Regions from separate parts of the Cupriavidus sp. FW305-46 genome, predicted to be linked through region 2. Evidence: riboswitches for the same ligand, from Rfam matches in the RefSeq annotation. Region 2 holds a riboswitch; the other holds the start of a gene.
The links. A riboswitch is a leader RNA that binds a small molecule or an ion and turns the genes downstream of it on or off. The one in region 2 is predicted to bind glycine.
Positions count from the first base shown of each region.

Region 1 (10,984 bases), on a different contig from region 2:
GTGCCGACTACCAGGCCGAACTGGACGCGGCGGTACGCCAGCTGCGCAGCTACGGCCTGACCAGCATCGCGCTGGCCCTGGCGCCGGACTTCGCCGCCCCGTCGCTGGCCCGGCTGGAGGCGCAGACCGGGACGCGCGCGGTGCCGCTCGACGCCAATCCCGAGGCCGCCGCCCGGCGCATCGCCGCCACCCGCCCGGGCGCGGTGATCGTGGCGGGCGATACCCTTGCCTACGCCGGGCTGGGCCGCGCGCTGGCGGTGCAGGGCTGGTACGGTTTCCTGGTCGGGCTGTCGTCGGTCAGCGCCACCGCCGCGCGCGAGATCCTGGGCGCTGGCTACAACGGCGGCATGGTGCTGACCCAGGTCGCGCCCGGGCCGCAACAGGCAACGCTGCGGGTGGTGAAGGAACACGTGGCGCGCATGAAGCAATACCTGGATGAGCCGCCGTCGCCGGCCACGCTGGCTGGCTATATCGGCGCGGCATGGCTGGCGCGCGCGCTGGCCGGCCTGCGCGGCAGCGGCGCGGCCGAGATGCGGCGGGCACTGCAGGGGCGCGTGGACGTGGGCGATTTCCCGCTCGACTTCACGCACGGGCAGCGCGGCTCGCAGTACGTCACGCTGGCGGCGTCAGCCGCGCGGTAGGGACAGGCGCGCGCGCAGGCCGCCTTCGGGGCGGTTGCTCAGGGTCAGCTCGCCGCCATAGCGCGCGGCAATGTCGACCGCGATCGACAACCCCATGCCGACCCCGCCGGTGGCGCGGCTGCGCGAGGATTCGACGCGGTCGAACGGCGCGAGCAGCACAGCCGCCATACTAGGCATGCCTGCACCCCGCGTCTTGTCAGCCTGGTAGGCCTTTGTATCGGGACTGTAGCGCCCGTTCAGCCCGGGGCTGTCTTGCCGCCGTTTCCCAGCAGTGCCTTGAGCGCGCCGAGCCGGTCCTTGGGGCTCATCGCCGGGGTTTCATCCACCGGCGCAGGCGCCTCCTCCAGCTTCATCTCGCCGATAAAGCGCGAAGGCTGGCACGAGTAGGTCTCTCGCGCGCGCTTGCGCTTCTTGCACCAGCTGACATGCAGGCTGCGCTGGGCGCGGGTGATGCCGACATACATCAATCGCCGCTCTTCCTCGATCTTCTCGTCGCTCATGTCCTCGTCTTCGCGGCAGTGCGGCAGGATGCCCTCCTCCACGCCGACCAGGAACACGTGCGGATACTCCAGCCCCTTGGACGCATGCAGCGTGGACAGCCGCACCGCGTCGGGATCTTCCTCGCGGCCTTCCAGCATGCTCATCAGCGCCACGGTCTGGGTCAGCTCCAGCAGGTTCTTGCCTTCGCTGCCGAGGCCGTCGGCATTGTCGAAGCCGGTGGCTTCCTCGCCCTCGGCGCCTTCGGGCTTGGTGCCCTTGCGCTTGAGCCAGTCGAGGAATTCCAGCGTATTGGTCCAGCGCGACTGCGCCTGCCGTTCGTCGAAGCTGTCGTACAGGTAGGCCTCGTAGTGGATCCCTTCCATCAGGTCGTCCAGCACCACGGTGGCGGGATCCTTGGCCGCGCGGTCGGCCAGCCGTACCATCGATTCGCAGAACACGCGCAGCGGCTCCAGCTGGCGCGGCTGCAGCTTGCCTTCGATGCCGCCCATCATCGCGGCCTCGAACAGCGACACCTTGGCCTGTCCGGCAAAGGTGCCCAGCGCTTCCAGCGTGGTGTTGCCCACGCCGCGGCGCGGCGTGGTGATGGCGCGGATAAAGGCGGGATCGTCGTCGGGGTTGGCAATCAGGCGCAGATAGGCGCAGATGTCCTTGATCTCGGCCTTGTCGAAGAAGCTCTGGCCGCCCGACAGCACATAGGGAATCCGTTCGCGCCGCAGGATCTGCTCAAACAGCCGCGCCTGGTGGTTGCCGCGATACAGAATGGCGTAGTCGCGGAACTGCGCGCGGCGCTCGAACTTGTGCGCGGACAGGCGGAACACCACCGACTCGGCCTCGTGCTCCTCGTCGTTCATCGGGTGGATGGCGATGGGGTCGCCCATGCCGTGCTCGCTCCACAGCTTCTTGTCGAACAGCTTGGGGTTGTTGGCGATGACCGCGTTGGCGGCTTCCAGGATGCGCACCGTGGAGCGGTAGTTCTGCTCCAGCTTGATCACCTTCAGGTCCGGGAAGTCGGTCTGCAACCCGCGCAGGTTGTCCAGCGTGGCGCCGCGCCAGCCATAGATGGCCTGGTCGTCGTCGCCGACCGCGGTGAAGGCCGGCGCGCGCAGGTGCGAGCCGCCTGCCAGCAGCTTCAGCAACTGGTACTGGCAGGCGTTGGTGTCCTGGTATTCGTCGACCAGGAAGTAGCGCAGGCGGTTCTGCCACTTGAGTTGCACCGTTTCATTGCGCGCGAACAGCTCGGCGGGCAGGCGGATCAGGTCGTCGAAATCCACCGCCTGGTAGGCGTGCAGCGTGGCCACGTAGTTGCGGTAGACCAGCGCGGCCTGGTGCTCGTCGGCATTGGCGGCCTGCGCGATCGCTGCCTCCGGATCGACCATGCCGTTCTTCCATAGCGAGATCGTGCCCTGCACGCCGCGGATCAGCTTCTTGTCGGTGGTGCCCAGCTGCTCCTGGATCAGGCCGAAGCAGTCGTCCGAATCCATGATCGAAAACTGCGGCTTCAGGCCCACGTGCTCGGCCTCCATGCGCAGGATCTGCACCCCGAGCGAGTGGAAGGTACAGACCGTCAGCTGTTTGAGCGGAATGCGCTTGCCCTCGCGTGTGGTCTTGCCCTCCATCAGCTTGCCGATGCGCTCCTGCATCTCCTTGGCGGCCTTGTTGGTAAAGGTGACGGCGGCGATATGGCGCGGCTCGAAGCCCTTGTCCTCGATCAGATGCGCGATCTTCTGCGTGATCACCCGGGTCTTGCCGGAGCCCGCCCCGGCCAGCACCAGGCAAGGGCCGTCCAGGTAGCGGACGGCTTCGGATTGGGCGGAGTTCAGGCCATGGGTCATGCGTGGGATGCGGTTGGAGGCAGGGAAATCGGCAGGAACAGCGGCAGGCCAGGCGGGACACGCCAGCACCCAAAAAACGGGCATGGCAGCAAAGCTGCCGATGTTAACACGCTGGCCGCGGCAGGTCAGTCAGCGCAAACCGCGTTGACACGGCCGGTTGTGTCACCGGCGTAACACTTCGTAAAGGCCGGAGCCAATCGCGCAACCAAACGCTCTAACTAGTATGTCCCCTGGCCTGCGCGGCGGGGTTGACATGCTTGAATCATCACATCGGAGCCAATAATGAAAACCCTGCAGACTTTGACCAAGGTGACCCTGATCGGCGTGACCGTCGCGGCCTTTGCCGGTTGCGCGGATATGACCCCGAAGCAGCGTAATACCGCCATTGGCGCGGGCGCGGGCGCCGTGGGCGGCGCCATCCTCACCGACGGTAGCGCGCTGGGTACGCTGGGTGGCGCGGCCGTGGGCGGCGTGATCGGTAACGTTGTCACCGACGACAAGAAGAAGTAAGCCAGACCACCGCAGCGACAGGTACGGCAGGCTCCCCTGGCCGGTTTGACAAAGGCCGGGGCCTCCCGTACATTGCGCGCATCCGACCGGGAGAGCGCGCATCGCCTGCGCCGCCGAAGGGGTATCACCCGAAAACTCTCAGGCACCACGGACCGATCGGATCGGCATGCAATATGCACACAATGCATGCCGAACTCTGGAGAGCGGCACCCGCCATTCGTGGCGAGCGTGCCCACCGAAGGGGCGCACGAGGAAGGGGTCCGGCAGGATCCGCCTTGTAATCTCTCAGGTATCGAGGACAGAGGGGTCATCCGCCGCAGCGGATTGCCACGCCACATTCAGGCGCGGCGAGCGTTGCGGCGGATGGCCCTTTTTTGTTTTCGCCAACCGAGACTGCCCCAGAGGATTCCATGACGCTCCAGGCCACGCCCCTCAACGCCATCCACCGCGCCCTCGGCGCCCGCATGGTTGATTTCGGCGGCTGGGACATGCCGGTCAACTACGGCTCCCAGATCGAAGAACACAATGCCGTGCGCACCGACGCCGGCATGTTCGACGTGTCGCACATGTGCGTGGTCGACCTCGCCGGCGCCAATACCCGCAGCTTCCTGCGCGGCCTGCTGGCCAACAATGTCGACAAGCTGCAGACCCCGGGCAAGGCGCTCTACTCCTGCATGCTGGATGAGAAAGGCGGCGTGATCGACGACCTGATCGTCTACTTCTTTGCCGAGGACCGCTTCCGCCTGGTCGTCAACGCCAGCACCGCGCTGGGCGACATCGAATGGATCCGCGCGCGCAATGCCGCCACCGGCAGCGATGTGACCATCACGCCGCGCCGCGACGATGTTGCGCCTGCAGGCGCGCAGCCTCTGGCCATCGTCGCCGTGCAGGGGCCCAACGCCCGCGCCAGGGTGTGGAGCACCTTCCCCTCGACCCAGCCTTCGGACACGCTCAAGCCCTTCAACGCCGCCGTGGTCCAGGACCCGGCCATCGGCGAGATCATGGTGGCGCGCACCGGCTACACGGGCGAAGACGGCTTCGAACTGGTGGTGCCGGCCGAGAACGTCGCCGCCGTCTGGGAAAAGCTGAACGCCGCCGGCGTGCGCCCCGCAGGCCTGGGCGCGCGCGACACGCTGCGCCTGGAAGCCGGCATGAACCTGTACGGCCAGGATATGGATATCAACACCTCGCCGCTGGATGCGGGCTTGGCCTGGACGGTGGACCTGCAGAGCGAGCGTGACTTCACCGGCAAGGCGGCACTGGCCGCGGCCGGTTCGCGCCAGCAATTCCTCGGCCTGATCCTGCGTGACAAGGGCGGCGTCCTGCGCGCCCACCAGAAAGTGATCACGCCGGCCGGTGACGGTGAAATCACCAGCGGCACCTTCAGCCCGTCGCTGTCCCAGTCCATCGCCTTTGCCCGCCTGCCCAAGGATGTCGCCGTGGGCGATACCGTGCAGGTGGAGATCCGCGACCGCAAACTCAACGCGACTGTGGTTAAACTGCCGTTTGTGCGTAATGGCAAGGCACTCGTGAGCTGAGGCTCACCCAACGGTCGCCCTCGCCTGCCGGCAGCTTCGCCGGGCAGGCATCACCCAACAAGAAACAAATCTGTATCCGGAGAACCTTCATGAATTTCCCCGCTGACCTCAAGTACACCGAGTCGCATGAGTGGGTACGCGTCGAAGCCGACGGCACGCTCACCATCGGCATCACCGACCACGCGCAGGACGCGCTGGGCGACATCGTCTTCCTGGAACTGCCCGAAGTGGGCAAGTCGGTCGGTGCCGGCGATGCGCTGGCAGTGGTGGAATCGGTAAAGGCCGCTTCCGACATCTACGCCCCCGTGGCCGGCGAAGTGATCGCCGTCAACGAGGCCGCCACGGCTGCCCCGGAGAGCGTCAACGCCGACGCCTTCGACGCGTGGCTGTTCAAGCTCAAGCCGGCCAACGGCGACGACGTCAACGGCCTGATGTCGGCCGACGCCTACAAGGCCAGCGTCGGCGCCTGACGCCGGCCGCGCCGGTCCATGGTTGGACCGGCCACTGCAGACTGACGCGCGCCGTCCCGGCTGACCACCGGCCGGCGCGCACCTCACGAGGTTCTTGCCAATGAACGCCCCGCTTCCCATGAACGCCGCCCAAGTGAACCGGCCCACGCTGGCCGAACTGGAGGCGCGCGACGCCTTCGCCGCCCGCCATATCGGCCCCGATACCCCCGAACAGCAACACATGCTGAAGGTGCTGGGCTATGACAGCCGCGCCGCGCTGATCGACGCCGTCATCCCCGCCGCCATCCGCCGCCGCGACGGCATGCCGATGGGCGAGTTCACCGAGCCGCTGAGCGAGGAAGCCGCGCTGTCAAGGCTGCGCGGGCTGGCTGGCAAGAACAGGGTGCTGAAGAGCTTTATCGGCCAGGGCTACTACAACACCGTCACGCCCGGCGTCATCCTGCGCAATATCTTCGAGAACCCGGCCTGGTACACCGCCTACACGCCCTACCAGCCGGAGATCTCGCAGGGCCGCCTGGAGGCGATGCTGAACTTCCAGCAGATGGTCACCGACCTGACCGGGCTGGATATCGCCAATGCGTCGATGCTGGATGAAGGCACTGCCGCGGCCGAAGCCATGACGCTGCTGCAGCGCGTGAACAAGCACGATTCGAACACCTTCTACGTGGCCGACGACGTGCTGCCGCAGACGCTGGAAGTGGTACGTACGCGCGCGCTGCCGATGGGCATCGAGGTCAAGGTCGGCCCCGCCGCCGATGCCGCCGCGGCCAACGCCTTCGGCGTGCTGCTGCAGTACCCGGGCGTGAACGGCGACGTCAACGACTACCGCGCCATCGCCGACGCCGTGCACGCCGCCGGCGGCCTGGTGGTGGCTGCCGCCGACCTGCTGGCGCTGACGCTGATCGCCGCGCCGGGCGAATGGGGCGCCGATGTGGCCGTGGGCAACTCGCAGCGCTTCGGCGTGCCGCTGGGCTTCGGCGGCCCGCACGCCGGCTATATGGCGGTGAAGGACGCGTTCAAGCGCTCGATGCCGGGCCGGCTGGTGGGCGTGACCATCGATGCGCAGGGCAACAAGGCCTACCGCCTGGCCCTGCAGACGCGCGAGCAGCATATCCGCCGCGAGAAGGCCACCTCGAATATCTGTACCGCGCAGGTGCTGCTGGCCGTGATGGCGTCGATGTATGCGGTCTACCATGGCCCGCAGGGCCTGAAGCGCATCGCGCAGCGCGTGCATCGCCTGACCGCGACGCTGGCCGCCGGCCTGGAAAAGCTCGGCTTCGCGCGCACCAACGCCAGCTTCTTCGATACGCTGACGCTGGAAACCGGCTTCAACACCGATGCCATCCATGCCGCGGCCACCGCGCGCGGCATCAACCTGCGCCATATCAGCGCCACGCGCGTCGGCATCTCGCTGGACGAGACTGCCACCCGTGCCGACGTGGTCGCGCTGTGGGAAGTCTTCACGCAAGGCAAGCCGCTGCCCGCGGAAGTGGACTTCGACAAGCTCGAAGCTGTCGTGCAGGACGCGTTCCCGGCGGAACTGGCACGCACCAGCGAATACCTGACCCACCCGGTGTTCAACACGCACCACGCCGAACACGAGATGCTGCGCTACCTGCGCATGCTGGCCGACAAGGACCTGGCGCTGGACCGCACCATGATCCCGCTGGGCTCGTGCACGATGAAGCTGAACGCCACCAGCGAGATGATCCCGGTGACCTGGCCCGAATTCAGCCAGATCCACCCGTTCGCGCCGCTGGACCAGACCGTGGGCTACCGCGAGATGATCGACCAGCTCGAGGCCATGCTGTGCGCCGCCACCGGCTACGCCGCGGTCAGCCTGCAGCCCAACGCCGGCTCGCAGGGCGAGTACGCGGGCCTGCTGATCATCCATGCCTACCACGCCAGCCGCGGCGAAAGCCATCGCGACATCTGCCTGATCCCGTCGTCCGCACACGGCACCAACCCGGCTTCGGCGCAGATGGCCGGCATGAAGGTGGTGGTGGTGGCCTGCGACGAGGACGGCAACGTCGACCTGCAAGACCTGGCGAAGAAGGCCGAGCAGCACAGCAAGAACCTGGCGGCGATCATGATCACCTACCCGTCCACGCACGGCGTGTTCGAGCAGGGCGTGCAGCAGATCTGCGAGATCGTGCACCAGCACGGCGGCCAGGTGTACGTGGACGGCGCCAACATGAACGCGATGGTCGGCACCGCCGCGCCGGGCCAGTTCGGCGGCGACGTGTCGCACCTGAACCTGCACAAGACCTTCTGCATCCCGCACGGCGGCGGCGGCCCGGGCGTGGGCCCGGTCGCGGTCGGCGCGCACCTGGCTGACTTCCTGCCCAACCAGGACAGCGTCGGCTATCGCCGCGACGACCGCGGCATCGGCGGCGTTTCGGCGGCGCCGTTCGGCTCGGCCAGCATCCTGCCGATCTCGTGGATGTATATCGCGATGATGGGTTCGGCCGGCCTGACCGCCGCCACCGAGAATGCGATCCTGGCCGCCAACTATGTCGCCAAGCGCCTGGCGCCGTACTACCCGGTGCTGTACACCGGCCAGCACGACCTGGTTGCGCACGAGTGCATCCTGGACCTGCGCCCGCTGCAGAAGGACACCGGCATCAGCAATGAAGACGTGGCCAAGCGCCTGATGGACTACGGCTTCCACGCCCCGACCATGAGCTTCCCGGTGCCGGGCACGCTGATGATCGAGCCGACCGAGAGCGAGGCGCTGCACGAGCTGGACCGCTTTATCGACGCGATGATCGCGATCCGCCAGGAAATCGGCCGCGTCGCCGACGGCACCTTCGACCGCGACGACAACCCGCTCAAGCACGCGCCGCACACGGCCGCGGTGGTGACCGCCGACGAGTGGACCCACAAGTACACGCGCGAGGAAGCCGCGTACCCGGTGGCATCGCTGCGCACGCAGAAGTACTGGCCGCCGGTCGGCCGTGCCGACAACGTGTATGGTGACCGCAACCTGTTCTGCGCCTGCGTGCCGGTCAGCGACTACGTGGTGGACTGAGGCGTAGCGCCGCCGCAGCCGCGGCGGCTCGCCAACGAACTATGCTCGAGATGACGGGCATCGCGGTGTCGCGGTGCCCGCCGCAGCCACGCCAACCGACCAAGAAGAGCCTCTTCAGGGCCATCCCATTGCTGGAGACATTCCGTGGCAGTCAGCGTCTTTGATCTGTTCAAGGTGGGCATCGGCCCGTCGAGCTCGCATACCGTAGGCCCGATGCGCGCTGCGCTGATGTTCGCGCAGGGGCTTGAGCGCGACGGCCTGCTGCCGCAGGTGGCGAGTGTGCGTGCCGAGCTCTATGGCTCGCTGGGCGCCACCGGCAAGGGCCACGGCACCGACAAGGGCGTGATCCTCGGCCTGATGGGGGAAGCCCCCGACACCATCGATCCCGATTCGATCGACACGCGCCTGGCCGCGCTGCGCGCGGGCCGCGAGCTGTCGCTGCTGGGCCAGCATGTCGTGCCCTTTGTCGAGAAGGAGCACATCGCCTTCTACCGGCGCGAAGCGATGGCCGAGCATCCCAACGGCATGAAGTTCCATGCCTTCGACGCCAGCGGCGCATCGCTGCGCGAGGCGCGCTACCTGTCGGTCGGCGGCGGCTTCGTCGTGACCGCGGGCGCACCCAATACGCAGGTGCTCAATGCCGCGCAGCAACTTCCGCACCCGTTCCGCAGCGGCAAGGACATGCTGGAGATGGCCACCGCCAGCGGCAAGAGCATTGCGCGGCTGATGATGGAAAACGAGCTGACCTGGCGCAGCGAGGCGGAAGTCACCAGCGGCCTGCTGCATATCTGGGATGTGATGCAGGCGTGCGTGGCGCGCGGCTGCCGCACCGACGGCGAGCTGCCGGGGCCGTTCAGGGTCAAGCGCCGTGCGCCGGAACTGTTCCGCAGCCTGACCGAGCGCGCCGAGCGCACGCTGTCGGACCCGCTCTCGGTGATGGACTGGGTCAACCTGTACGCCATTGCCGTCAATGAAGAGAATGCCGCCGGCGGGCGCGTGGTCACCGCGCCGACCAACGGCGCCGCGGGCATTATCCCGGCGGTGCTGCACTACTACGACCGCTTCGTGCCGGGTGCCAGCAAGCAAGGCGTGGTCGACTTCCTGCTGACCGCGGGCGCGATCGGGCTGCTGTACAAGCTCAATGCGTCGATTTCCGGCGCCGAGGTCGGTTGCCAGGGCGAAGTCGGCGTGGCCTGCTCGATGGCCGCCGGCGCGCTCGCGGCGGTGCAGGGCGGCAGCCCGGCGCAGGTCGAGAACGCGGCCGAGATCGGCATGGAGCACAACCTCGGGCTGACCTGCGACCCGGTTGGCGGACTGGTGCAGATCCCGTGTATCGAGCGCAACGCAATGGCCTCGGTCAAGGCGGTCAACGCGGCGCGCATGGCCTTGCGCGGCGACGGCACGCACTACGTATCGCTCGATTCGGTGATCAAGACCATGCGCGAGACCGGTGCCGACATGAAGACCAAGTACAAGGAGACGGCGCGCGGCGGGCTGGCGGTGAATATCGTGGAATGCTAATGTCCGCGCGCGCAGCGCGGCGTATCATGGCGGCGTTCCCCGAACGAAAAACAAGAGGGCAGCCATGCAGACCTTCCACCAGCTGTTCGACGAAACCTCGTCCACCTTCACCTACCTGCTGATCGACGCCGCCACCGGGGACGCGCTGCTGATCGACCCGGTCGACCACCAGCTGGAACGCGACCTGGCGCTGCTGAAGTCAACCGGCGCGCGGCTGGCGTGGGTCATCGAGACCCATGCCCATGCCGACCACATCACCTCGGCCGGCCACCTTGCGCTGCAGACCGGCGCGCACACTGCGGCGCCGTCCGGCTGCGATATCAAGCCCGCGCAGAAGCAGCTGATCGACGGCGACACTGTCGCCTTCGGCAAGCAGGTGCTGCGCGCCATCCATACGCCCGGGCACACCGCCGGCAGCATGAGCTACCTGTGGGAAGAGCCCACGCCCGACGGCATCGTGCGCCGCGTCTTCACCGGCGATGCCCTGCTGATCGACGGCTGCGGCCGCACCGACTTCCAGTCGGGCGACGCCGGCACGCTCTACGACAGCCTGACCAGGAAGCTGTTTGCGCTGCCCGACGACACGCAGGTCTATCCGGCCCACGACTACAAGGGCCGCACCTCGTCCACCATCGGCCAGGAGCGCGCCCACAACAGCCGCGTCGCCGGTCGCACGCGCGAAGAGTTCATCGAGATGATGCGCAACCTGAACCTGCCGCGCCCGAAGCTGATCGATGTCGCCGTGCCGGCCAACCAGCGCCTGGGCCTGCGCGACGGTGAAAGCGTGCCGCACGGCGCCTGAGGTTTTCCTAACGTTAGGAGTCTTTGCATGTCCACATACACCGCTGAAGTCCTGTGGCAACGCGACGGGCAGGATTTCGCCGGCAACCGCTACAGCCGCAGGCATGTGCTGCGCTTTGACGGCGGCGCAGAAATTCCG
Region 1 is NZ_JBYSZI010000038.1:44,735-55,718, reverse strand. It holds gene AC3WON_RS19105 (ABC transporter substrate-binding protein) at 1-641, shown strand, start outside; partial or broken gene AC3WON_RS19100 (ATP-binding protein) at 627-797, opposite strand; gene AC3WON_RS19095 (UvrD-helicase domain-containing protein) at 878-2,974, opposite strand; gene AC3WON_RS19090 (YMGG-like glycine zipper-containing protein) at 3,257-3,484, shown strand; glycine riboswitch at 3,562-3,649, shown strand; glycine riboswitch at 3,671-3,796, shown strand; gene gcvT (glycine cleavage system aminomethyltransferase GcvT) at 3,895-5,022, shown strand; gene gcvH (glycine cleavage system protein GcvH) at 5,112-5,492, shown strand; gene gcvP (aminomethyl-transferring glycine dehydrogenase) at 5,593-8,523, shown strand; gene AC3WON_RS19070 (L-serine ammonia-lyase) at 8,668-10,044, shown strand; gene AC3WON_RS19065 (MBL fold metallo-hydrolase) at 10,109-10,846, shown strand; gene AC3WON_RS19060 (OsmC family protein) at 10,874-10,984, shown strand, end outside.
Region 1: it holds a riboswitch for glycine, as region 2 does, so the genes downstream of both, gcvT (glycine cleavage system aminomethyltransferase GcvT) here and AC3WON_RS13285 (D-amino acid dehydrogenase) in region 2, are expected to answer to the same signal.

Region 2 (10,984 bases):
TGTTGGCGCTGTCCTGGCTACGCTTGCTGCTTGGGGCGGGTTATATCTCTTCGGCATTGTAGTGTTGCGCGGGACAGGAAGTTTGTTCGACACGAAGCAGCATGCAGCGAATCTGTTCTTTGTTGGCTGGTTCGTGTCTATGGTCGCAGCCTCATTAATTGGTGGATGGCTTGGATACTCATCCGGGCGAAGATAGGGCATCACGTCCACTATTCTTCAAGCGTATACATGCGCCGCCCCATGCTTCCATCATGGCGCGGCGCTGTTCGCGCACAGTGGCCCCTATCCCACAAATGGGAGAGTGGGAGAAAACACCCGCGAACTCAGGCCTTGGCCAATGCCAGCGGCGCACCCGGCGCGACTGCCACGTTCGCGCCGAAATGCTGGTCGACAACTCCCGCCACCATATCAGCCGTCACCGCCGACAAAGTCCACCCCAGGTGCCCGTGCCCGGTGTTGTAGAAGATGCATGCCGCCCGCCCGCGCCCCACGCGCGGCAGCATGTCCGGCATCATCGGCCGCAGCCCGGCCCAAGGCACCACGCTGCGCGTGCTGACGCCGGGAAAGCACTGCTGCACCCATTCCACCAGCGGGCGGATGCGGTCGGCGCGGATATCGCGGTTGTAGCCGTTGAACTCGGCGGTGCCGGCCACACGGAAGCGGTCGTCGCCCAAGCGGCTGGTGACCAGCTTGGTTTCGTCGTCGAGCAGGCTGACCACCGGTGCGGCGGCGCGGCTGGCCTCGTCGGTCAGGTTGACCGTGATCGAATAGCCCTTGACCGGATAGATGTTGACCCGGTCGCCCAGCCCCGCGGCCAGCGCGCGGCTGGCGGTGCCGGCGCAGATCACGGCGCCATCGAAGCTGGAGGTGGCCGTGTCGGCGCCGTCCTGCACGGTCACGGTGGCGCGCCTGCCGTCGGCCTTCACCGCCTGCACGTCCTGGCCGTACAGGCAGCGCACGCCCAGCCGATCGATGGCTGCGGCCAGGCCGCTGGTGAACTTGTGGATGTCGCCGGTGGAATCGCTCTCGGTGAAGTAGCCGCCGTAGTACGAGCCGGCCAGCGTCGGCTCGATCGCGCGCATCTCCTCGGGCGTCACGGCGCGCCGCTCCAGCCCGCCCTGCGCCAGCAGCGCCGAGACCCGGCCGGCATGCTCGAAGCCGGCCTTGTCGCGGTAGATATGGAGGATGCCTTCCTTCTTCAGGTCGAAATCGATGCCTTCCTGCGCCGCCCAGGCGAACAGGTGTTCACGCGCGGCGATGGCCAGGCGCGCGGTCTCGATGGTGTTGCGGCGGTAGTGGGGGATGGCGGCGATGAACTCGGCGAACCAGGACAGCTTGTGCCAGTTGGGCCGGGGATTGACCAGCAGCGGGGCGTCGTTGCGCAGCATCCATTTCATGCCCTTGACGATGGTCGACCAGTGGGTCCAGACCTCGGCGTTGGAGGCCGACAACTGGCCGCCATTGGCGAACGAGGTCTCCATGGCGGCATAGCGGTGGCGTTCGAACAGTGTGACGGAGAATCCGCGCCGGGCCAGCGCGTAGGCCGTGGTGACACCCGTGATGCCACCGCCGATGACAGCGATTGATTTCATGATCTGCAGGTTCCAGGAACGTCGATGGTGGGAGCCCGGACGCAATATGCGTGGCGGACGCCCCCTCTGTTCTGGACCTGAGAGATTCACGACACCCGGCCGCGAGGGCGGGGCGCGCTTGCTCCTTCGGTATGCCGGCGGACGATAGCGTCCGGCATTCTTCAGAGTGTACTGACTGGTGATGCCGGTCCTTTTGCCTGAGAGTTTCCGGGGCGGTTGCTCCTTCGGCGCTGTCCGCGGCGGGCGCCGCGACAGTCTCTCCCTGCATCACATTGGCTTGATGCCAATCGGGGCAATGTAGTGACAAGGCTCGACGTTGGATATGCGGGTTAACGCTTAGGCGGCCTGCCGCCCGCGTCGCTATGTCGCATCGGCCTGCGTCCCCGTGCCCCATAAAATGTCAGCGCTCGCTCTCGGGGAGAGGCGCCGTATGCTGCGCTCAGGTGGAGTGAGTCGAAAAAGACGACAACAAGGTTTTCCAGTGAAGAAAAATCGCATTGCACTGGCCGTTTCGGCGGTGCTGATGGGCCCCGCCGTCGCCGCCGCCCAGGTGGTGGACGCGCCCGAGCCGCTGCAGGAGGTGGTGGTCTCGGCCAAGTCGGAGCGCGCCGAGACGCCGGCGATACCGCCCAACACGCCCTCGCCGGCCTACGGCATCAGCAGCCGCCGCATGGCCGACTTCAATGTGGTGAACACGGAAGACGCCCTCAAGTACGCGCCCAACCTCGCCGTACGCAAGCGCTTCATCGGCGATATGAACTCGATCATCTCGGTGCGCAGCACCAGTTCGCGCCAGTCGGCGCGCGGGCTGGTGTATGCGGACGGCCTGCTGCTGTCCAACCTGCTGGGGTCGGACTTCAGCTTCCCGCCGCGCTGGTCGCTGGTCAACAGCGCCGAGATCGAGCGCATGGATGTGCTGTACGGCCCGTATTCGGCGCTATATCCCGGCAACTCGCTGGGTGCGACGGTGCTGATCACCACGCGCACGCCGGAGAAGCTCGAGGGCGATGCCAGCGTGCAGCTGTTCACGCAGCGCTTCAGCCTGTACGGCACGCACGACAACTTCAACGGGGTCCACGCCAACGCCTATGTGGGCGACCGCGTCGGCCCGTTCTCGTGGCTGGTCAGCGTGGACCGGCAGGACAGCAAGAGCCAGCCGTTGAGCTTCTATACCGCGGCACGCTCCACGGCCCGTGCCACTTCTGCCGACAAGCCGGTCACCGGCGCCTACTTCGACCAGGACCAGACCGGCCGCGACCGCGTGGTGATGGGCGTGAACAGCGAGGGCGTCACGCACACGGTGCAGGACCAGCTCAAGCTCAAGCTTGGCTACGACATCACCAATACCCTGCAGGCGCAGTTCACCGCGGCCTATTGGCAGCAGGACCGATCCAGCGCCACCGGCAGCTACCTGCGCGATGCCGATGGCAATGTTGTGTCGAGCGGTCCCGTGAATATCGGCGGCTATCGCTATGTGATTCCCGCCAACGCCTTTGCCCCCAGCAATGGCGAGGACGCGCGCTGGCTCTATGGCCTGTCGCTGCGCACGCGCAATGAGACCGGCTGGAATTTCTCGGGCGTGGCGTCGCTGTTCGATGTCAGCAAGGACATCAGCCGCAGCGCCAACACCGCCGGCAGCGGGCCGGGCACGGTGACCTATGGCGACGGCACCGGCTGGCGCACGCTCGACCTGAAGGCCGACTACCGCCCGCAGCTGCTGCAGGGCGGGCACTGGGTCACGTTCGGCTACCACTATGACAATTACCGGCTGAGCAACACCACCTACAACACCTCGGACTGGCAGGCGGTCACCATCACCGCCTTCAACAACGCCTTTGCCGGCAAGACCGAGACCCAGGCGCTCTATGCGCAGGACGCCTGGTACTTTGCCGAGGACTGGAAGCTGATCCCCGGCGTGCGCTACGAACACTGGCGCGCCTATGACGGCAGCCGCAGCCAGCCCGGCGTGGACATCGGCTACCCGGTGCGCAGCGAATCCAACTGGTCGCCCAAGCTGGCGCTGGAGAAGGCCTTCGGGCAGGACTGGCTGGGCCGCTTGTCGCTGGGCCAGGCCTATCGCTACCCGACTGTCAGCGAGCTGTTCCAGGGCCGCATCACCGGCACCGCGCTGATCAACAACGATCCCAACCTGCGGCCCGAGCGGTCATTCTCGAAGGACCTGACCTTCGAGCGCACGCTGGATTCGTCGTACTTCCGGGTCTCGGTGTATGAGGACGATATCCGCGATGCCCTGGTCAGCCAGACCAATACCACGGTATTCCCGACCGTCACCAGTTTCCAGAACGTCGACCGCGTGCGCACCCGCGGCATCGAGCTGGCCTATGACGCGCGCGATGTGTTCGTCAGCGGCTTCGACCTGTCGGCCAGCGGGGCCTACAACCATTCGAAGACGCTCGAGAACGCCAACAACCCGGCCTCGGTGGGCAAGTACTTCTACCGCATTCCCAAGTGGCGGGCCAACCTGATGGGCACCTATCGCATCACGCCGGCCTGGGCCGGCACGCTGGCCATGACCTATTCGGGGCGGCAGTACAATACGCTCGACAATTCCGACGTCAATCCCGACACCTTCGGCGGCACCAGCAGCTTCCTGACCTTTGATGTCAAGCTGACGTACCGGCCTGCGAAGAACGTGCGCCTCGGGCTTGGCATCGACAACCTCACCGACCAGCGCTACTACGTCTACCACCCGTATCCGGGCCGGACGTTCTACGCCGAGGCGAAACTTTCCTTCTGAGCACGTGAACAGGCTGACCATATCCATGCAAGGCGTTCGCCCCGGTTTCCGCTTGATCGTTGCCGGGCTGATGATGGCCGGTGCCGCGCTGGCCGCGACCGCGCAAACGCACGGCGATCACAGCGGCCACGGCGCGCAGGCCAAGGCCGCGAAGATGAGCGAGCTTGGCACCGGCGCCGCGTTCGACCGAAACGGCAAGCTGTGGGTCGCCTACAAGGACGGCCCTTACGTCGCGGTACGTGCATCGACCGACTACGGCCGCAGCTTCGGGCCGGCGCAGCATGTCAACAACGTGCCGGAGCAGGTCGCCGCCGATCATGAAAGCCGGCCCAAGGTCGCCGCGGGGCGCGACGGCGAGATCTTCGTCACCTGGACCCAGCCGCTGCCCAAGCCGTGGACCGGCTTTATCCGCTTTGCGCATTCCGCCGATGGCGGCAAGTCCTTTGCCGAACCGCTGACGGTGCATGCCAACCGCGACCAGATCGCCCACCGCTTCGACGCCATCGCGGTGGACAACGCCGGGCGCGTCTTCGTCAGCTGGATCGACAAGCGCGACGTGGTTGCCGCCGAGGCGCGCAAGCGGCCGTACGCCGGCGCCGCGGTCTACTACGCGGTCTCGGCCGACCAGGGCAAGACCTTCCAGGGCGACTACAAGATTGCCGACCAGTCGTGCGAATGCTGCCGCATCGCGCTGTCGCCCACGCCCGACGGCAAGATGCTGGCGCTGTGGCGCCATGTATTCCCGCCCAACGCGCGCGACCACGCGCTGGCGCTGCTGGGCACCGACGGCAAGGCCACGCCGATGCAGCGCGCCACCTTTGACGACTGGCGCATCGACGCCTGCCCGCACCACGGCCCCGGCGCTTCGGTGGCGCCCGATGGCACGGTGCACATGGTCTGGTTCAACGTGCGCGAAGGCAAGCCCACGGTCTCGGTGGGGCGCTGGAAGGACGGCAAGCTGCAGGCACAGCGCCCGCTGGACGACCCGCGCGCGCAGCATGCCGACATCGTCGCGCTGAACGACAACGAGATCGCGGTGGCCTGGAAATCGTTCGACGGCCAGCAGACGCGGCTGTCCGCGATGCTGTCGCACGATGGCGGCAAGACCTGGCAGACGCGCAAGCTGGCCGGCACGGAGCGCGACTCGGACCAGCCGCACCTGCTGCAGCATGCGGGCCGCGCCTACGTGCTGTGGCGTACCGAGGCCGAGGGCTTCCAGGTGTTCCCGCTGGGCAAGGAGGGCGCATGATGCCATCCCGCCGCAAGCTGCTCGCCGCTGCCGTCCTGACCCTGGCGATGACGGCCGCCAATGCCGGTAGTCAACCGGCCGACCGCGTCGCCGTGTTCGCATCGGCCAGCGCCGCCCAGCTGGCAGCCAGCCAGAAGGGCAAGCCCTTTGTACTGGTGGTGTGGTCGCTCGACTGCGTCTATTGCAAGCGCAACTTCGACGCCATCGGCAAGCTGCGCGCGCGGCATCCGGACCTGCGCGTCGTCACGCTGGCGACGGACAACCCCGACGCGCTGCCACAGGTGCAGCAATTGCTCCAGCGCGTCAGGCTCACGCGCAACGCGTGGGTGTTCGGGCACGAGCCGCAGGAGCGGCTGCGCTATGCGGTCGATCCGGACTGGATGGGCGAGATGCCGCGCACCTACTTCTATCGCGCCGATGGCCAGCGGCACGGCGTGTCCGGCGTGATCAGCGACGCCGACTGGGGCAAGCACCTGCGCTGGGCTGGCATCGCCGGCTGAGCGCGCACCGGAATTCCATGAGGCCAGCGCGGGCCCGCAGCCCACGCTGGAGCGCGCCTCAGGCAAACGCGGTTCACCGCCTTTCTTGTCGGCTGCGCCTGCGTGACGCGCAGCGCAGCGGCGTGCCATAACCCCTCCCCACACATCGGTAGTTTCCCCACTCGGCCTCCATAAAACGGGGCGGTAGTATTCGCCCGTGGTGGTTCAATAAAGAAACAGATGTTCAAATATGAACATATGGGGGCTGCCAGGGTGCCTGGCAGGTTGCCGCCACAGGAAGCAGGGGAGACAGAATGAAATTCAACAGATACGCGGCCGGCCTGGCTGCCGCCATGCCGCTGGTGGCGGCGGCGCAATCGGTGACGCTCTATGGGGTGATCGATACGGGTGTGGAATACCTCAACCACGTGGGTGCGGCGGGAAATGACCTGGTGCGCCAGCCGTCGCTGGCTGCGACTGTGCCATCGCGCTGGGGCTTGCGCGGTTCGGAAGACCTCGGCAACGGGCTGAAGAGCGTGTTCGTGCTGGAATCCGGCTTCGCGCCGGATTCAGGCGTCTCGAATCAGGGCGCGCGACTGTTCGGCCGGCAGGCCTTCGTCGGGCTGAGCGGCCCGTGGGGACAGATCGGGTTTGGGCGCCAGTACACCATGCTGTTCTGGGCGCGTCTGGATACCGACATCCTTACCTCCAACGTCTACGGTGTCGGCTCGATTGACAGCTATATCCCCAACACGCGCGCCGACAACGCGGTCTCGTACAAGGGCAAGTTCGGTGGCGTCACCGTTGGCGCCACGTACAGCCTGGGCCGCGATACCGTCAATGCGGGACCGGGCCCGGCCGGCACCAACTGTGCGGGCGAGAACCCCGCGGACTCGCGCGCCTGCCGCGAATGGTCGGCCATGCTGATGTACGAGACTGACTGGTGGGGCGTGAGCGCCGCCTACGATTCGCTGCGCGGCGGCCCCGGCGCCTTTGGTGGCCTGACCCGGAGCAGCCTGAAGGACGACCGCTTCTCGCTGGGCGGCTACATGCTGCTGCCGCGGACCAAGCTGGGCCTGGGACTGCTGTCTCGCAACAACGAAGCAAGCAGCACCCCGCGCAGCGACCTCTGGTTCGCGGGGGCGTCCTACGACATCACGCCCGCGTTCAACCTTGCCGGCGAAGTCTTCTACGTGAAGTACCGGCGCAGCGCGAACAAGGCCTGGCTTGGCGCGATCCGGGGCACCTACGCGTTCTCGAAACGCACCTCCGTGTATGCCACGGCGGGCTATATCGACAACGGCGGCCAGTCGGCGCTGTCGGTCAGCGGCGGCAGCCCCGGCGGCAATCCCAGCGCGGGCGGCAACCAGGCCGGCGTGATGCTCGGCGTCAAGCAGATCTTCTGAGGCGCTGCAGCGCTGTCACCCTTTTCAATAGGTAGAACGATGAAATCATCCCGCTTGCTGGCGATGCTGACCGGCATCGCCCTGATGTGTGCCACGGCCTTGTCGGTCGCCGCCACGCCCGCCCCGGCTGCGGCCGCCCCGGAACGCACTGACCATTTCCGCGTGACGCTGCTGGGCACGGGCACCCCGGTGCCTTCGGCAACGCGCGCTGGCTACAGCACGCTGGTCGAGGCCGGCGGCCAGAAGCTGGTTTTTGATTTTGGCCGCAATGTGGCCGTGCGCCTGTGGCAGTTGCGGATTCCGCTGGGCAGCGTCGACGCGCACTTCCTGACGCACTTCCACTCGGACCATCTGGTGGGACTGCCCGACCTGTGGCTGACTGGCTGGCTGCGGCCGCCCTACGGCCGCCGCGACAAGCCCATGGCGCTGTACGGCCCGGCGGGCACGCGCGCGCTTGCCGATGGGCTGCGCCAGGCCTTTGCCGCGGACATCGCCATCCGGCACAAGGATGAGGGCAGCGCGCTTGCGGGCATCACCATCGATGCCCGCGACGTCGCGCCCGGGGTCGTCTATGAAAAAGACGGGGTCCGCGTGACGGCATTCGAGAACGACCACGGCGACAACATCCGGCCGTCGTATGGCTACCGGATTGACTATCGGGGCCGGGTGGTGGTGCTGTCGGGCGATACCCGGTTCAGTCCCGCCGTGGTCGCGCAGGCAAAGAACGCCGACGTGCTGGTGCATTGCGTCACGCTGATCCCCGATGCGCTGCTGGCTTCCAACCCCGCGTACCGTGCCATCTACGATCACCTGTCCTCGCCGGAGGATGCCGCGCGGGTCTTCCAGGCTGCGGGGCCGAGGCTGGCGGTGTTCAGTCACATCGGCCTGAACGGCGATGCCACGGTCGGGCAGATTGCCGAGCGGGTCCGCAAGACGTATGCCGGTGAACTACTGATCGGCGAGGACCTGACGCGCGTGGAGATCAGCCTGGATGGCCGTGCCGGGACGCCGGGTGGCGTCGCGGTGTGGCAGGAGCGACCGTGAGCCCCGGCGCGCCGCGCCATCCCCTTGCGTTCAATCCGGCTTGATTCCCGCGCGCGCAATGATGGGCTTCCAGCGCTGCTGCTCCTGCGCGATAAAGCGCGAGAACTCGGCCGGCGTGTCGCCCACCACAATCGCCGCATCCGCGCTCAGGCGCTCGACCGACGACTTGCTCTTCACTGCTTTCACGGTGGCGTCCGCCAGCTTGTCGGCGGCCGCCTGGGGCAGAGATGCCGGTGCCAGCAGGCCATACCACTGCGTCATTTCGAAGCCGGGATAGCCTTGTTCGGCAACCGTTGGCACGTCGGGCAGCTGGGGAATGCGCTGGGTCGTGCCGGTGGCGATGCAGCGCACCTTGCCGGCCTTGATGAACTGGATGATCGCCGGCGCGCCGACCGCGGCTGCGTCCAACCGCCCCGACAGCAGGTCAGTGATCTGCGGACCGCTGCCGCGATACGGCACATGGGTGATGAAGGTGCCGGTCGCGGCCTTCAGGTATTCAAAGGCCAGATGGCCGGCGCTGCCGTTGCCGGCCGAACCGTAGTTCAGCTTGCCGGGCTTGCTCTTGGCCAACGCCACGAACTCCTTCAGGTTCTTCGCGGGGACGTCCGGGTGGACCACGTACAGGCTCGGCACCTTGGACAGCAGCGAGATCGCGCGGAAGTCCTTGACGGGGTCATAGGGCAGCTTCGGGAAGATAAACGGATTGACCGCCAGCGTGCCGATATGGCCGAGGATCAGCGTGTGGTTGTCATCGGCGCGCGCGACTTCGCCCATGGCGATATTGCCGGCCGCGCCGGGCTTGTTCTCGACGAAGACTGACACGCCTAGCAGCTTGGTCAGCTCCGCCGCGGTGGAGCGGGCCACGATCTCCGAGCTGCCGCCCGGCGCGAACGGCACCACCAGCCGGATCGGCTTGGCCGGCCAGGCCTGGGCACGCGCCAGCGTTGGCGCCAGCGCGCACGCGCCCAGTGCGGCGGTGGTCTTGAGCAGATGGCGGCGAAGGGGATTTATCGGGGTCATGCATTTCTCCTGAAAGTTCTGTAGCTGGGCCGTGGTGGGGCAGAGTCGGTGCCAGTTGGTGCTATTCGGGCTTGATGTTGCCGTCCCGGATGACCTTGGCCCACAGCCGGGCCTGCCCGTCGATGAATTGCCGTGCCTGTGCTGGCGGCGCAGCGACGATCTCGCCGCCCAGCTCGGCCACGCGTTGCCGGATCTCGGGGCTGGTCATGACTTTCTGCAGGGCGTCAGCGAGCTTCGCTGCGATCGGGTCCGGCGTTGCGGCGGGCAGGAAGGCCGCGTTCCATTCATAGACCTCGTAGCTCGCCACGCCGGCTTCCTGCATGGTGGGCACGGACGGCAATGCCTGGGTGCGGGCATGGCTGGTCACCGCCAGCGGCTTCAGCTTGCCGGCCTTGATGTGCTGCAGGCTCGAAGCGACGTTGGCAAAGAACAGCGGCACCTGGCCGGCGATGACATCGGTCATGGCGGGGCCGCCGCCCTTGTAGGGCACATGCAATAGGTCGACCCCCGCGCGCTGCTCGAACAGCACGCCGGCCAGATGCTGCGCCGAGCCATTGCCCGAGGACGCAAAGGCGACCGAGCCCGGCTTTTGCCTGGCCATGGCCAGGACGTCGCTGACCTTGCTGGCGGGAAAGCCCGCCGTGGCCACCAGCACGTTGGGATAGCGCGCCAGCACGCCGACCGGCCGGAAGGCCTTGTCCGGATCGTAGGGCAGGCGCGGATAGAGGCTGGGATTCACCGCATAAGAGGAGGCATCGACCATCATGGTGTAGCCGTCCGGTGCCGCCTTGGCGACATAGGCGGCACCGATCTGCCCGCCGGCACCCGGGCGGTTCTCGACGACGACGGTCTGGCCCAGCTCGCGCCCGAGACCCGGCGCGATCAGCCGTGCCATCAGGTCCGCGCCGCCGCCCGGCGGATACGTCACCACGATCGTGATGGGCCGTGCCGGCCAGGCCGCGGCGGTGTCGGCGGCCTGCGCCAGCGTGGTGGTGGCGATCAGGGCAGCGACCGTGGCGGCGATCGCGTGGCGTGCGTGCATGGGTCTGTCTCCTCGGGTGCGGTCCGTCAGCGGACGTCCGCGGTATAGCGAAAGGCAAAGGCGTCGCCCCGCGTCAGCCGGTATTCGATGCAGTTGCCGCCCAGGTCGAAGGCATGCCGGGTCACGACCGCGCACGGATGCGCATCCGGCAAGTCCAGCAACGCTGCCTCGTCTGCTGCCAGCGTGCGGAAGGTCACTTCGTCAACGGCGCGATGGACCGTGATGCCGCAGGCGCTGCCCAGCAGCGGGTAGAGCAGGTCGCCCCACTGCGCCGCAGGGAGTTGCTGCAGGGCTTCGCAGCGCGGCAGCGGCAGCCAGATCGATTCCAGCAGCCGGGGCGTGTCCTCCAGCCAGCGGCGGCGCGAGATCGCCAGCCCGCGCGCACCGGTCGGCA
Region 2 is NZ_JBYSZI010000023.1:247-11,230, forward strand. It holds gene AC3WON_RS13285 (D-amino acid dehydrogenase) at 324-1,637, opposite strand; glycine riboswitch at 1,649-1,767, opposite strand; glycine riboswitch at 1,768-1,866, opposite strand; gene AC3WON_RS13290 (TonB-dependent receptor) at 2,023-4,350, shown strand; gene AC3WON_RS13295 (sialidase family protein) at 4,376-5,599, shown strand; gene AC3WON_RS13300 (TlpA family protein disulfide reductase) at 5,596-6,099, shown strand; gene AC3WON_RS13305 (porin) at 6,393-7,484, shown strand; gene AC3WON_RS13310 (MBL fold metallo-hydrolase) at 7,524-8,528, shown strand; gene AC3WON_RS13315 (Bug family tripartite tricarboxylate transporter substrate binding protein) at 8,559-9,548, opposite strand; gene AC3WON_RS13320 (tripartite tricarboxylate transporter substrate binding protein) at 9,610-10,590, opposite strand; gene AC3WON_RS13325 (GntR family transcriptional regulator) at 10,617-10,984, opposite strand, start outside.